Regions from separate parts of the Blastococcus sp. SYSU D00669 genome, predicted to be linked through region 4. Evidence: predicted binding sites of a transcription regulator. Region 4 holds the regulator's gene; each other region holds the start of a gene.
The links. Region 4 encodes LexA, which represses DNA repair genes until DNA is damaged. Its sites were predicted from a motif close to TCGAACANNTGTTCGA; they were not measured.
Positions count from the first base shown of each region.

Region 1: ACI8AF_RS15090 (DUF222 domain-containing protein) is a predicted target of LexA. The motif match lies at 872-887, and genes of this name have one in related genera.
Region 2: dnaB (replicative DNA helicase) is a predicted target of LexA. The motif match lies at 1,134-1,149, and genes of this name have one in related genera.
Region 3: recA (recombinase RecA) is a predicted target of LexA. The motif match lies at 974-989, and genes of this name have one in related genera.

Region 1 is NZ_JBJGZV010000019.1:98,056-100,253, forward strand. Features, by position in the region: gene ACI8AF_RS15085 (SpoIIE family protein phosphatase) at 1-723, opposite strand, end outside; gene ACI8AF_RS15090 (DUF222 domain-containing protein) at 892-2,198, shown strand, end outside.
Region 2 is NZ_JBJGZV010000010.1:110,931-113,128, reverse strand. Features, by position in the region: gene dnaB (replicative DNA helicase) at 1-1,049, opposite strand, end outside; gene ACI8AF_RS09665 (RidA family protein) at 1,654-2,001, shown strand; gene rplI (50S ribosomal protein L9) at 2,110-2,198, opposite strand, start outside.
Region 3 is NZ_JBJGZV010000050.1:4,917-7,114, forward strand. Features, by position in the region: gene recA (recombinase RecA) at 1-852, opposite strand, end outside; gene ACI8AF_RS24460 (DUF3046 domain-containing protein) at 1,037-1,231, opposite strand; gene ACI8AF_RS24465 (hypothetical protein) at 1,273-1,905, opposite strand; gene ACI8AF_RS24470 (MarR family winged helix-turn-helix transcriptional regulator) at 1,902-2,198, opposite strand, start outside.
Region 4 is NZ_JBJGZV010000063.1:5,466-7,663, forward strand. Features, by position in the region: gene ACI8AF_RS26300 (LysM peptidoglycan-binding domain-containing protein) at 1-304, opposite strand, end outside; gene lexA (transcriptional repressor LexA) at 524-1,333, shown strand; gene ACI8AF_RS26310 (hypothetical protein) at 1,352-2,198, opposite strand, start outside.

The sequences.
Region 1 (2,198 bases), on a different contig from region 4:
GGTGGTCAGCTGCGGCTCGACCAGCTCCGCCGGGATGGGGTGGGCGTGGATCGGCTCGCCCATGAGGAAGGCGGTGGTCATCGGGCTGTCCTCGTCGCCGCCCTGCTCGGGCCGGTCGAGGTAGGTGTCCATGTCGGTCACGCGCTCGGGGTCGCTGTGCCGGCGGGCGGCCTCGGTGGGCCGGCGGTCGTCGCCGATGAGCGCGGCGATCGCCCAGTCGCACAGGCGCGGCACCACGAGGTCGACCAGCCGCTCCAGCGTCTCCCCGGTGTCGAGGGTGCTGATCATCGACTCGCTGACCTCGGCGAGGAAGCGCAGCCGCTCGCTGTCGGCCTCGGCGTCCACGTCGGTCGGCGCGGCCACCTCGGCGAGCCGGTCGGCCGGCTCGCGGAAGCTGACGTGCAGCCGGTCCCCGCTGCGCACGGCGGTCGCGCTCAGCCAGCGCCCGCCGGGCGCGTAGTAGCCGTGCCAGGTGACCCGCTCCCCCACGCTGCGCGCGTGCAGCAGGAAGCTGTGGAAGATCGTGCCGCCGAGTTCCGGCAGGGCGATCCAGATGTTGCGCCCGAGCAGGTCGGCGCGGTCGCGGCCGAGCAGCTCCGCCGCGGCCCCGTTGACGTAGACGATCGACCAGTCGCCGTCGAAGACAGCCACGCCGTCCGGGACGGCGTCGAGCGCCTCGCCCAGGAGGCCCGCGTCCGCGGGTGCGGAGGCGGTATCGGTCACGGCGTCTCCACGGTCCGGCCGGCGGGCACCTCCCGCGGCATGTCGGGCAAACCGTACCGACTGGACGACGCCCCGTGCGGGGCCCACCGTTCACAGGGGGGCTGAGCTGGGTGGACCTGTCCACAGGCTGGACGCAGAACTGTCATGATCGAACGTATGATCGAAGGCGTGACCACGCCCGCCGCGACCACGGTGTTCGCGCCGCAGACCGACCTGGCGTCGGGTCCGCTCGCCGCGGTGCAGGAGGCCGACCGCGAGATCGCCCGGCAGGTGGCGCTGCGGTCGCGCGCCATGGCGGAGTTCGCCGGGACGTGGCCGGCGGAGCTGGACCGGCCGCAGGGCGTGCCGGGTGCGATGAGCGCGGAGCGGTGGCGGTCGCGGCCGGAGCTGCTCGGACCCGTGTCGGAGTGGGCGGTGCCGGAGCTGTCCATCGGACTGGCCCGCGCGCAGGGCAAGGCGGAGCGGCTGCTGGACGAGGCCCTGACCCTGGTGCACCGGCTGCCGGGCACGCTGGCCGCCCTCGAGGCCGGGATGCTGACCGAGGACCACCTGTGGTGCCTGCGCGAGCACGTCGCCCCCATCGCCGACGACGCGGTGCGCACCGAGGTGGAGGCCGCGGGGCTGGGCTGGGTGGCCGCCCGGGCGGCCGGGCGGACGATCACCACCCCGCCGCAGCTGGGCGCCAAGGTGCTGCGCGAGGTCACCGCCCGCAACGTCCGCAGGGTCGCCGACGAGCTGGCCAGGGCGGTCAAGCGGCGCGGGGTGAGCGTGCAGGGCGACCGGCGGCCGGGGATGGCCTCGGTGGTCGCGCTGCTGACCCTGCCGGAGGCGCAGGCGCTGATCGCCGCCGCGGAGGCGCACGTCGACGCGCTGCCGGTCGATCCGGCCGACACCCGCACCCGCGGGGAGAAGCTGGCCGACGTGCTGCTGGACCTGGTGCTGCGGCCGGGGGCGGGCGACCGGCCGCCGGTGCAGGTGACGCTGACCCTGGTCGCCCCGATCGGCACGGTGCTCGGCGGTGACGCCCCGGCCGAGCTGGGCGGTCAGGTGATCCCGGCGGAGCTGGCCCGGCAGCTGCTGGCCGCCCTCACCGGCGCCCACCTCGGCGCCGCCGCGGGCACCGCCGCTCCGACGGAGCAGGCGGAGTCGGCCGGGTGGGACGAGGACGATCGGTTCGTCGACCCCGGCCTCGACCCGCAGGACTGGACCGAGCAGATGCGCGCCGCGCACGAGGCCTGGGAGGCCGACTGGGAACGCCGTCTGGACGCCGGCGAGTTCGACGGCCCCGACCCCCTCTCCGCGGCCGAGGTGGTCGCCGCCGCCGAGCGGGCGCTGGACGACGGCTGGCTGGAGCTGGAGGCGGAGTTGGCCGCCACCGACGCCCGGGAGGAGGCGGAGTTCGCGGCCGGGCTGCACCCCGACCCCTTCCCCGAACCGGAAGACGGCCCGCCCGACGATCCGCCGGACTCCGGCTG
Region 2 (2,198 bases), on a different contig from region 4:
CGCCCGTCCTCGGTCGCGCAGCGAACCGTCCGGGCGATCTCCTCGGTCGTCCGCACCTCGGCGAACGTGCGCTGCCTGGGGTAGCCGTTGTGACCGGTGGCTGCCTGCTGGGCGGAACGACGGCTCGCCCTGGTCTCGGTCAGCCACTGGTGCTGGGCGTCGGCCACGATCACCGAGCTGTCGGAGAAGTGCACCTCGTAGCAGGGCCGACCCGTCATCACCTCGGTGGCGGCGACCACCGTCGTCGGGCGGCCGTCGGAGCCCATGACCTGGTCGCCGACCCGGACCTCCCCCATCGTCGTCCAGCCGCCCGGCGTCGCGACGGGGGTGTCGAGGGCCAGCGCCTTGCCCACGCCGGGCCGGGCCGCGATGACGACCATCTGACCGGCCTGCAGACCGTTGGTCAGCTCGTCGAGGTCGCGGATGCCGGTGGGCACGCCGCGGCTGACGCCGCCGCGCGAGGCGATGGCGTCGAGCTCGTCCATGGTCGGCTGCAGGATGTCCTCGAGGCGCGAGTAGTCCTCGCTCATCCGCTTCTCGGTGACCTCGTAGATCTCCTGCTGCGCGCGGTCGACGATGTCGTCGACGTCGCCCCGCCCGCCGGCCGCGCCGTAGCCGAGCTGCACGACCCGGGTGCCGGCCTCGACCAGCCGGCGCAGCGTGGCCTGCTCGGCGACGATCTGCGCGTAGTAGCCGGCGTTGGCCGCGGTCGGCGTCGACTGGATGAGCGTGTGCAGGTAGACCGCGCCGCCCATCTTGGACAGCTGGTCGGTGCGGTTCAGCTCGGCGCTGACGGTGATCGCGTCGGCCGGCTCACCCCGGCCGTACAGGTCGAGGATCGTGTCGTAGATGACCTGGTGGGCGGGGCGGTAGAAGTCGTTGCCGTTGAGGACCTCGACGACGTCGGCGATCGCGTCCTTGCTCAGCAGCATGCCGCCGAGCACCGACTGCTCGGCGGCGACGTCCTGCGGCGGCTGGCGGTCGTACTCGGGCGCCGAAGGCACCGGCCGGCTGAACTCGTCGGCGACTGCCACGCCGAACCCCTCCATCCACTCTCTGCGCACCCGCGAGCAGACCCCCGGCCCCTGGCCGGGGGTCTGGTGGGGGAAGCACCAGGACGCGACACGCACGACTCGAACGCTTGTTCGGGTCGGTTCTACCGCCGGGGGCCGACAACTCCGGGCTCCGGCGGTGAGCGAGGAAGACGTTAGGAAGCGCGGACGGACCAGTCCAACACCCGTGGGGACGCCGTTCTGCACAACTTGTGGACAAGTCGGTGGACGGACGCATGTCGACATGTGGAGAGCGGTCGGGACAGCGGCCGTACACCCGCCGTCTTCCGGCCCGCCACCTGCGCGAAGGCTGCCCACCGCCTGTGGACGGGAGAAAGACGGGAACTTCCCGCGCGTCGTCCCCCGGCGTGTCGCGGACGCCGTCCGTCGGGGCCCAACCGCCCCACTGTCCACAAGGCGCGTCGGTCACCCTCGAGGCGCTGAGGGATGCGGAGAGTCGGCGTCCACGCCGTGGCGTGCCGCTGCCCGGCGTCGACCGACCTCCGGCGGACCGCTGCCGGGTCCCAGCATGGTCGTCCGCGCCGGCCGGAGAGCCGGCAACGAGCGGAGGGAGCCCGCGAGGGCGCTGACCCGAACCCCCGTGAACGCCTGCCCCTGGTCGCTGGCCTACGGCTTCGACCAGGCAGAGGTCGTGGAGGGCGCGAGCCGGGTGCTGGTGCTCTCCGGGCAGGCCGCGACGGCGGAGGACGGCTCGCCGCAGCACCTCGGCGACCTCGCTGCCCAGTGCTCCCTGGCCCTGGACGACGTCGAGACGGTGCTGCTGGAGGCCGGCATGACGCTCGGCGACGTCGTCCGCATCCACGTCTTCGCGACCGACGTCGACGCGATGCTGGGGGCGTGGAGGGCCTCGCGAAGCGGTTCGCGGCGGCCGGCGGGACGTTCACCAGCACGCTGGTCGGGGTCACCCGCCTCGCGTTCCCCGAGCTGACGGTGGAGATCGAGGCCACGGCCGTCGCCCAGCACCGCGCGGAGGCCCGGAGACGCCGCGAGGGGCGCCGGACCAGCAGGTCCGACGCCCCTCGCGGGCCGTTCCCGACTATGCGGGGACGACGTCGATCTTCAGCTGCGTCGTGACCTCGGGGTGCACCCGCACCGTGACGGTGTGCTCGCCGGTGGTCTTGATGC
Region 3 (2,198 bases), on a different contig from region 4:
GATGAAGCCGTTCTCGACACCCGCGTCGATCAGGCCGCCCTCGCGGCTGAACCCGGTGCCCCACAGCAGGTCGAGCTCGGCCTGCTTGAACGGGGCGGCCACCTTGTTCTTGACGACCTTGACGCGGACCCGGCTGCCGACCGCCTCGGTGCCCTGCTTGAGGGTCTCGATGCGGCGCACGTCGAGCCGGACGGAGGCGTAGAACTTCAGCGCGCGACCACCGGTGGTGACCTCGGGCGAGCCGTAGACGACGCCGACCTTCTCGCGCAGCTGGTTGATGAAGATCGCGGTGGTGCCGGAGTTGTTCAGCGCACCGGTGATCTTGCGCAGCGCCTGGCTCATCAGCCGGGCCTGCAGACCGACGTGGCTGTCACCCATCTCGCCCTCGATCTCGGCCCGCGGCACGAGCGCGGCGACCGAGTCGATGACGATGATGTCGAGCGCGCCGGAGCGGATGAGCATGTCGGCGATCTCCAGCGCCTGCTCACCGGTGTCGGGCTGGCTGACCAGCAGGGCGTCGGTGTCGACGCCGATGGCCCGGGCGTACTCGGGGTCGAGCGCGTGCTCGGCGTCGATGAAGGCCGCGATGCCGCCGGCGGCCTGGGCGTTGGCCACCGCGTGCAGGGCGACCGTGGTCTTGCCGGAGGCCTCGGGGCCGTACACCTCGATCACGCGGCCGCGAGGCAGGCCCCCGATGCCCAGCGCGATGTCGAGGGCGATCGAGCCGGTCGGGATGACCTTGATGGCCTGGGCGGTGCTGTCGCCCAGGCGCATGACGGAGCCCTTGCCGAACTGCTTGTCGATCTGGGCGAGGGCCATGTCGAGGGCCTTGTCGCGGTCGAGCGTTGCCATGGTGCTCACCTTCGGGAAGTCACGTGGAGCGGTCGGGATCGACGCTAGGGCGGGGGTCCGACACTTTCGGGTGATCGGGTGGACCTGTGGAGAGCGAGGTCACCTGTGGACGCACTCTAGACCGAACAGGCGTTCGATCACCATGTCGACACGCCACCCGTCACAGCGGTCACGCGCACATCGGTCACCGCAGCTTCGCGGGGACCTCGAACTCCTCGCAGATGGCCAGCCAGACCCGCCGCACGGGCACCCCCGCGTCGATCGCGTCGACGGCGCTGCGTCCACCGAGGGAGGCGAAGACGTGGTCGCGCGCCACGCTCTCGGCCCGCATGGTGCCGAAGTGGTCGCGGAGGCGGGACCAGAACTCCTGCAGGCGCACACCCCGACGCTAACCCGTCGGGACGGCCGCCCGCCGGGACGTCAGGACGGCGCCCGCGCCGACAGCTCGGCCCGCAGCCGGGCGGCCAGCGCCTGGGCGTCGTCGGCGTAGAGGCGCACGACGGCGACCGGCTCGCCCCCGGTCCGGCGCACCGGCAGCACGCGCGGCTCGCGCAGCTCGACGTCCACGGCGGTCTGGCTGCCCACGCCGACCGACAGCGCGCGGCCGGGGCCCTCCCCCGCCACCTGGATGTTGCGCATCCCCTCGAGCGAGCGCGTGCGCAGCCGCACCGACGCGATGTCCGTCCAGGGCAGCAGCACGTCGACCGCCGTGCCGTTGCGCACCCGCAGCCCGCCGTCCTCCACGACGTGCGGGTGCACCTTGAGGCCGGCGAGCATCCCGACCATCCAGAGCAGCCCGTAGACCCCGGCGAGGTCCACGACGAAGCGCACCGTCTCCCAGGGCACCAGCAGGTGGAAGACCGGGATCTCGATCGCCGAGACGACGATGAACGCCCAGATGACGGGCGTGACGACGCCCGCGTAGGGGAACGCCGTCCCGCTGCTGACGGCCGGCCGGCGGGTGACCCAGCGGAACAGGCTGCGCCACATCCCGAGCTCGTAGACCAGCGCCGTCCACGCCAGGCGGCCGGCGGCCGCGAGCCGGCCGCTCACCGCTCGGCCTGCGCGTCGAGGGAGACCCCGTGCTCGCGCAGCCGGGCCAGCACGTGGTCGAGGACGTCGGCGAAGGCGCGGAAGCGGTCGGCGGGGAGGTCGGCGAAGAGGATGCGGGCGAACTCGGCGTGCTCGCGCTCGAGCCGGGCGGCCACCTCCGCGCCGTCGGGCGTGAACGAGACCAGCGTCGCGCGCCGGTCGGTCGGGTGCGGCTCGCGGGTGACGAAGCCGCTCTCGACCAGCCCGTCGACGAGGCCGGTGACGTTGCGGGGGCTGACCCGCAGCGCCTCGGC
Region 4 (2,198 bases):
GCGGGACCGGTTCCGGGCGCGTCGCGGCGCCCCGCCGGGGAGCGGTGCAGCCACCGCCCCGCACGGGCCGCGCCGGGGCGGCCGGACCTGTGGCGGGCACCCGCCCGCCGGGCGCGGGCCGGCGGGGCCGGGGGGCCGGCGGGGTCGCGGCCGGCGCCCTCCCGGCCCCGGCGCGCGGCGCGGACTGCGGCGACCTGGCCGACCGCACGCCCTCGGGCGGGCAGGCGACGGAGCGCAGCGACGGGCGCCAGGGCGCCTGCACCGACTCGTCGAACTCCAGCACGGCCTGCTGCACGCTTCCCACGGCCACTCCTCCCGGCTGTTGCGGATCCCCGACGTTCTCGAACAGGCGTTCGAATCGAACGTCTGTGCGATGTCTACCGGAGGTCGCCGAGAGAAGCGACCCGACACGGCCTGCCTTCGAACGTGTGTTTGATAGTTCGCGTCGACAGCGCTACCGTCTGCTACCGACGACGACGGACGCGCGGGACGGCTGCACCGGCCCGGCGGGCGAGGAGGAGACGTGGCGAGCACGAGGGGGACGTCGGGCGGACGCCGGGTACCCGGCGACGGCGGCACGGGCACCCGGCGCCGCGCCGCGCGCGCCGGCGAGCCGGCCGGGGCGACCGGGACCGCGACGGAGGAGCGGACCGCGGCCGTGCGCGCCTTCCCCGACCGCGGCGAGGCCGGCGACGGGCTCACCCAGCGGCAGCGCCGCGTCCTGGAGGTCATCCGCGACTCCGTCGAGCGGCGCGGCTACCCGCCCTCGGTGCGCGAGATCGGCGAGGCGGTCGGGCTGTCGTCGGCCTCCTCGGTGGCGCACCAGCTCTCGGTGCTGCAGAAGAAGGGCTGGCTGCGCCGCGACCCCAACCGTCCCCGCGCCCTCGACGTGCGGCTGCCCGGCGAGCAGTCCCTGCCGGCCGCGGCGGCCACCGGCAGCGACGACACCGCCGTGCCGGCGCCCACCTACGTCCCCCTGGTCGGCCGGATCGCCGCCGGTGGCCCGGTGCTCGCCGAGCAGGCCGTGGAGGACGTCTTCCCGCTGCCGCGCGAGCTCGTCGGCGACGGCACGCTCTTCATGCTCAAGGTCGCCGGTGACTCCATGGTCGAGGCCGCGATCTGCGACGGCGACTGGGTCGTCGTGCGCCAGCAGCCCACGGCCGAGAACGGCGAGATCGTCGCGGCCATGATCGACGGCGAGGCCACGGTGAAGACCTACAAGCGCCGCGACGGGCACGTGTGGCTGCTGCCGCACAACCCGGCGTACGAGCCCATCCCGGGTGACGACGCGACGATCCTCGGCCGGGTCGTCACCGTCCTGCGCCGGGTCTGACCGCTCGGCGGGGCGGGGCTAGACCCCGCTCCGCCGGAGTCGCCGGAACAGGCTGCCCACGCCGACCACCACCGTGGCGACCGCGGCGGCGACCAGAGCGGCCGTGAACGTGGGCGGCCCCCCGGCGGGGTCACCCGTGACCGCCGCCGACGCCGCGGCGGCCACCGGCTCGAGCTGGGCCGTGGTCGGCACGACGGTCACGTCCCCCGGCAGGCCCTCACCGGCGACGACGAGCTGGCGGTCGTCCGCGCTGAAGCTGATCGCCTCGCCCTGCGGCGCGGGCGGCAGCGGCACGCGCACCGGCTCCCCGGCCAGCGCGCCGGGCACGTCCGACCCGCTCAGCGGCCAGACGTAGGCGTCGGTGTAGGTGCGCAGCGCCAGCAGCCGGCCGTCCCGCGACACCGCTCCCCCGGTCGCCATGAGCTGACCGGCGCGACCGACCGGGCCGCCCGCGGTGCCGGTCAGCGTGAAGGTCACGGTGCCCACCCGCTCCAGCGCCACGGTCCCGCCGTCGGCCGGCGGCCCGGTGGGCCGGTAGAGCCCGCTGGCGCCGAGCACCTCCTTGGTGACCAGGTACGGCGTCCCGTCCGGGGCCAGCAGCAGCGACTCGGCGTCGTGCGGCCCGTCGGGATAGGTCAGCCGGTACACGCCGGTGGTCCCGTCCGGGCGCAGCGCCAGCAGGGCCACGGTGGGCCGCTCCAGCCGGTTGTCGCCGATGTCGGCCACCCAGACGGTGCCGTCGGCGCCGACCGCGAGGTCCTCGGGGTCGTAGGGGTCCACCGCACCCGTCCGGACCTCCACCACCGCGCAGGCGGTGTCGAGGACGACGACGGAGAGCTGCTCGCCGCCGTCGTTGAGGGCCACC